Linked DNA regions of Fulvivirga ulvae. The protein of the gene in region 1 interacts with the protein of each later gene in a pairwise test. Links are inferred from orthologs where the notes say so. Each region holds a gene or a part of one and is shown on either strand. Other genes may lie near its edges. The genes, in order: LVD17_RS06310 and groL.

Evidence for each region.
Region 2: the proteins of LVD17_RS06310 (region 1) and groL interact in binary tests that used the Escherichia coli proteins (3 or more experiments, as listed by UniProt). The link is inferred for Fulvivirga ulvae from one-to-one orthologs.

The regions. Positions count from the first base shown.
Region 1 is NZ_CP089981.1:1,493,525-1,496,634, reverse strand. The notes cover bases 134-2,912. They hold LVD17_RS06310 (nucleotide exchange factor GrpE), read right to left. Parts: upstream 1,946-2,912; coding sequence 1,322-1,945; downstream 134-1,321. Other genes in these bases: obgE (GTPase ObgE), read right to left, coding at 2,058-2,912; dnaJ (molecular chaperone DnaJ), read right to left, coding at 189-1,301. Also shown: LVD17_RS06320 (toast rack family protein), read right to left, coding at 1-76; more of obgE, read right to left, coding at 2,913-3,050; LVD17_RS06300 (adenylate kinase), read right to left, coding at 3,059-3,110. UniProt on the Escherichia coli protein: Participates actively in the response to hyperosmotic and heat shock by preventing the aggregation of stress-denatured proteins, in association with DnaK and GrpE. It is the nucleotide exchange factor for DnaK and may function as a thermosensor.
Region 2 is NZ_CP089981.1:5,977,023-5,980,262, reverse strand. The notes cover bases 94-3,002. They hold groL (chaperonin GroEL), read right to left. Parts: upstream 2,410-3,002; coding sequence 778-2,409; downstream 94-777. Other genes in these bases: groES (co-chaperone GroES), read right to left, coding at 2,466-2,744; LVD17_RS25030 (DUF1987 domain-containing protein), read left to right, coding at 291-674; LVD17_RS25035 (SiaB family protein kinase), read left to right, coding at 94-248. Also shown: more of LVD17_RS25035, read left to right, coding at 1-93; LVD17_RS25015 (hypothetical protein), read left to right, coding at 3,034-3,240.

The DNA.
Region 1 (3,110 bases):
ACTGTTTTTTTATTTGTGAAAATGAAAGGGTAGTACTGATGATCCCTGCACCCAGTAAAAAAATTCTTCTCCGCATAGTGTGAGTAAATACGGTATTTGTTTTTGTTGAGTTACAAGACATTAGAAAATTATCAACAAAAAAAGCGACAAACAGTAAATTTGTCGCTTTCCTTCTATTTCATCTTATTTTATTCAAAAAACTCTCTCATTTTTCCGAAAATACTCTTTTCACTTTTCCCTGGATTGGGGTGAAAATTAGTAGAATCACGCATGCTTTCAAGCTTTGCTTTTTCATCAGAAGAAAGATGTTTCGGAGTCCACACATTAACGTGAATGAGCTGATCACCCTTTCCATACCCATTAAGGTCTTTAATACCTTTACCTCTGAGCCTGAGTATTTTTCCGCTTTGCGTACCTGGATCTATTTTAATACGTGCTTTACCTGAGATGGTAGGTACTTCTACCGACGTGCCCAATGCAGCGTCGATAAAACTAACGTAAAGATCATAAACTACATTGTTACCTTCTCTGATCAATTGATCATCCTCTTTCTCCTCCACTACAATCAGAAGGTCACCTGCCAGGCCTCCGCCCGGAGCTTCGTTACCCTTGCCTGACATGGAAAGCTGTATTCCATCGCTTACTCCACCAGGTATCTTTACGCTGATAACTTCTTCTTTGGGTACCAGCCCTGAACTATCAACACCGGGAGGCCTGTGATCTATGATCTGTCCTGATCCGTTACAGGTCGGACATGTACTGGTAGATACCATCTGGCCCAGCATAGTGTTTACGGCCTTTCGTATCTGGCCACTTCCATGACAGGTAGAGCAATTTTTAAAAGTAACTCCATCGGCCCTAACCAGTCGGTTTACCTTGATCTTCTTCTCAACGCCTTCGGCAATTTCCTCCAGAGTAAGTTTAAGTTTAATGCGAAGGTTTGACCCCCTTCTTTGCCTTCTGCGGCCACCACCGCCACCAAAGAAGCTTTCAAACGGACTGCCTCCTCCTCCAAAGATATCCCCGAACTGAGAGAAAATGTCGTCCATGTTCATGCCACCGCCGAAGCCGCCGCCATTCATGCCTGCATGTCCGAACTGATCATATCTTTGTCGTTTCTCAGGGTTACTTAGTATCTCATAGGCTTCTGCGGCTTCCTTAAATTTGTCCTCAGCCTCGGCATCATCCGGGTTCTTGTCCGGGTGATACTTAATAGCCACTTTTCTGTAAGCCTTTTTGATCTCTTCCTGAGAAGCAGATTTATCCACTCCTAAAATCTCGTAAAAATCTCTTTTCGCCATAAACTTGAATTTTCTCGCTCTTAGTTTCCGATAACTACTTTGGCGTATCTTATAACTTTGTCTTTTAACATGTAGCCTTTCTCCACAACATCAACCACTTTACCCTTCAGGCTCTTTTTGGGTGCGGGTATTTGAGTAATGGCTTCGTGGTATTCCGAATCGAAATCCATGCCCTCTTTACCCTCCATTGCTTTCAGGCCTTTTTGCTCTAAAACTTTCTTAAATTTATTATGTATGAGTTGTACGCCTTCTTTAACGGCGTTAAGGTCAGTGCTTTTGTCCTCAAATGATTTTTCTGCTCTTTCGAAATCGTCGATTACAGGTATCAAAGCAGCCATCAGATCTTCATTGGCTGTTTGTACCATGTCCAGCTTTTCTTTGGCTGTTCTTCTTCTGAAGTTTTCAAATTCAGAGTAAAGGCGTAGGTATTTGTCTTTGCTCTCTGCCAATTCGTCTTTCAGACGCTCCACTTCATCTTTTGCATTGACTTCCTCCTTCTCCCTTTCTTCAGATTTACTTTCGACTTCTTCCTTTATTTCATCAACATTTTCAGGCTTTTCGCCCATTTCGGCAGCATTTGCGTCCGCTTTTGTTGATTCTTTGGTATCTTTCACTTCGTTTTCTTCTATATTCTCCTTGTTCATAGCTAGTTATATACCTTTACCTTATACATTATTCAAATTGTTTGACAATTACTCTGCCAAAACACAAAATTATGTCAAAATGACATCCTGTTGAAGGAGTATTGAGGATTAGTTACTTATTCAAAAACTTCCAAAGGAGGTCTTTTAATTCCAAAAGCCCGGTTTGTGTAACGGATGAGATAAAAACGTGAGGAAGCTCTTCAGGCAATTCCTGCTTCATTTCTTTGATCAGTTCCTCATCCAGAAGGTCTGATTTGGAAATAGCCAGTATCCTATCCTTATCCAGCAGTTCCGGGTTATATTTTTTTAACTCCCCAAGGAGTATCTGATATTCTTTGTTGATGTCTTCGGCGTCAGTTGGTATTAAGAAAAGGAGGATGGAGTTGCGTTCAATATGGCGCAGGAACCTGATGCCCAGACCTTTTCCTTCCGCTGCACCTTCAATGATACCAGGTATGTCAGCCATGACAAACGATTTGTAATCCCTGTAGCTTACCACACCCAGGTTAGGGGTTAATGTGGTAAAAGGATAATCGGCTATCTCAGGCTTGGCTGCTGATAGTACTGAGAGCAAAGTTGATTTTCCTGCATTTGGAAAGCCTACCAAGCCAACATCTGCCAGAAGTTTAAGTTCCAGTACTATCCACTCTTCTTTTCCTGTCTCACCTGGTTGCGCGAATCGGGGGGTTTGGTTTATAGCTGTTTTAAAGTTTTCGTTACCTAAACCTCCTCGACCTCCTTCGGTGAGGATAACCTCCTCACCGTCTTCAGTGATCTCGAACAGCTTTTTGCCACTTTCAAAATCTTTGGCAACAGTACCTAAAGGTACTTCCAGAATTATATCTTCTCCTTGCGCACCGCTGCGGCGCCCACCTTCCCCGGGCTTGCCGTTACCAGCGATAACATGTTTCTGGTACTTGAGATGTAGTAGTGTCCATAGCTGGGAATTGCCTTTAAGGATGATATGACCGCCCCGGCCGCCATTGCCACCATCCGGACCACCCTTTGGAACGTGTTTTTCCCGCCTGAAATGGACAGAGCCAGCGCCTCCAGCTCCTGATCTCGAGCAGAACTTTACGTAATCAATAAAGTTAGATGAAGACACTTGCTTGTTTACTTTTCTATTTTGAGGGAGTCAATAACACCACAGATATTATTGAAGATA
Region 2 (3,240 bases), 4.5 Mb from region 1 along the record:
TTTTGCTTACTCGTGAAATAGCTAGTATCCGATCCAGGATTGAAATGGTGAACGCATTGAACAATGAAGAGCTCAAAGAGCTATACAGAGGTATTTTAGATGTCGGGATACCTTCGCATGGCGGAGGTGCGGGGCTTGGCCTGATTGACCTGGCCAGAAAGTCTGGAAGGAAATTGTCATATAACTTTGAGGAAATTGATGAGAAATTTTCTTTTTTTACCTTAGAAGTAACCTTTGCAAATTCGTAAATTAGGATACTTATTTAATCTGAAACATTCAAGTCATTAATAATGGATAATTATACATTAATTCCTTCACCAAAAACTCCACGGTTATACTTTAATGCCCAGAATGGTGATTTTGAAATTTCCGGCAGATCTATCCCTGAAAATTCTATTGAATTTTATAAACCCTTGCTGGAATGGCTGGATGAATATGAGAAAAAACCTCAACCTGAAACCAAGCTGCATGTAAATCTTGAATACTTTAATACAAGCTCGTCTAAATGTCTTGTAGAAATACTCAGAAAGCTGGAGAAGGTAAATGAACATCATAATGTGAAAGTATTCTGGCATTATGAAGAGGAAGATGAAGATATGATGGAATCTGGTGAAGATTTCAAAAAGATATTAAAACTACCCATTGAGTTAGTGGTGGTCAAAGGGGGAGGGTGAGCACTGATCAGCTCAGTAAAAGCCTAAAATGATTTCAATATGGCTAAATAAAAAGGCTTCGCTATTTGCGAAGCCTTTTTATTTGTGATCTGATGTTTTATTATTACATCATGCCTGGCATACCGCCACCACCTGGCATAGGGTGTCCGCCACCATCTTCTTCAGGAAGGTCTGCTACTACAGCCTCTGTAGTTAATAGTAAACCTGCGATAGATGCAGCGTTTTCCAGGGCCAGACGCGTAACTTTAGTAGGATCGATAACACCAGCGGCAAACATGTTCTCATATTTGTTATCTCTGGCATTGTAACCAAAGTCATCTTTACCTTCTCTTATTTTCTGTACAATTACAGAACCTTCAAGACCGGCATTCTGCACTATAGTTCTCAATGGAGCTTCAAGGGCCAATCTTACGATATTAACACCAGTAGTTTGGTCCTCGTTGCTTGTTTTTACGTCATCAAGTACTTCGATTGCTCTGATAAGTGCTACACCACCACCAGCAACAACACCTTCCTGTACGGCAGCTCTGGTAGCATGCAAAGCATCATCTACTCTGTCTTTTTTCTCTTTCATTTCCACTTCAGTAGCAGCACCAATGTAGAGGATAGCTACACCTCCGGAAAGCTTGGCAAGTCTTTCCTGAAGCTTTTCTTTATCATAATCTGAAGTAGTGTTCTCGATCTGAGATTTAATCTGAGCAATTCTTGCCTGAATATCTTCTTTTTTACCAGCACCGTTAACGATTGTAGTGTTATCCTTATCAATGTTGATTTTTTCAGCAGTACCCAGGTAGTCAAGAGTAGCGTTTTCCAGCTTGTAGCCTCTTTCTTCAGAGATTACCGTACCACCTGTAAGAACAGCGATATCCTCAAGCATTGCCTTTCTTCTGTCACCAAAACCAGGAGCTTTAACAGCTGCAATTTTCAGTGCACCTCTTATTTTGTTTACAACTAAAGTAGCAAGAGCTTCACCATCTACATCTTCAGCAATGATCAATAAAGGTTTTCCTGTTTGAGCGCTTGCTTCCAGGATAGGAAGTAGCTCCTTCATTGAGGATATCTTTTTATCGCAGATCAGTACGTAAGGGTTCTCCAGCTCTGCTTCCATGTTTTCAGTGTTGGTAACAAAGTAAGGAGATAAATAACCTCTGTCAAACTGCATACCTTCTACAGTCTTAACTTCGGTTTCTGTGCCTCTGGCTTCTTCAACAGTGATAACACCATCCTTACCAACTTTTTCCATTGCATTGGCAATCATTTCACCAATTTCAGAATCATTGTTGGCAGAAATAGTACCTACCTGAGCAATTTCATTAGAGGTTTTGATTGTTTTTGACTGCTTGTTAAGGTTTTCAACAACAGCGTTAACAGCTTTGTCGATACCTCTTTTAAGATCCATTGGGTTAGCTCCTGCAGCTACGTTTTTAATACCATGAGCAAAGATGGCCTGAGCTAATACAGTAGCTGTTGTAGTACCGTCACCGGCGTCGTCAGCAGTTTTAGAGGCAACTTCTTTTACCAGTTGAGCTCCCATATTTTCAACTGCATCTTCCAAATCGATGTCTTTTGCAACAGATACACCGTCTTTAGTTACAGTTGGTGCACCAAACTTTTTATCAAGGATTACATTTCTACCTTTTGGTCCTAAGGTCACCTTTACGGCATCAGCTAGAGCGTCAACGCCTTTCTTCAGCTTTTCACGGGCAGATGTGTTAAATAATATTTCTTTAGCCATAATTTTTCAAATTTTGTGTTTTTTTGAATGAATTTTCAACTGTTTGATTTAAACAATTAAACTATTGCAAATATGTCAGACTCTCTCATGATAAGATACTCTTTACCATCAACAGTGATCTCAGTTCCGGCATATTTGCCATAAAGTACTTCATCACCTTCCTTAACAGTTAAAGGCTCATCTTTTTTGCCATTACCCACTGCAATTACTTTTCCTTTTTGAGGTTTTTCCTTGGCAGTGTCAGGGATAATAATACCTGATGCTGTTTTTTCTTCAGCGGCAGCAGCTTCTACAAGAACTCTGTCTGCAAGAGGTTTGATATTTACTTTTGACATTTTAGTTATAGGTTTAATAATTAAACTTTTTAAGTCTTTGTATGTCGGAGCTATTACATGATTTGTGCCAATGCCAAACGAGATAAAAAAAAAGACATTTTTGCAGAAGTACACCAGTTTTTTGTAGACACTTGGCAGACTCCTGTCATTATTTCACTGAGAGAAGCATGGCATAATGTCAGGCATGTTGCGAATGACGGCATTTATTTGTATATTCTCCATTTAGAAGAAGAAAATCATATCTCTTTAATTGTTATATAGTTAAGTAAAGGATTAGAATAAGAAGGATATGGATAAACTTAGTAATGACTGGTTAACAGATGGACTTATTGATTTTGAGTACAAGAAGTATGTACTACTTGCTTATTTCAAAAAGGTAAGAAATTCATTTCAGCAACAGGAATTGTACCCTATACTTGGTGACCTTGTTTTTCATTATAATAACTTAATTGCCTTTAAAAACAATCATGAATCCCTAAAGAAAAATTTTCCTAAA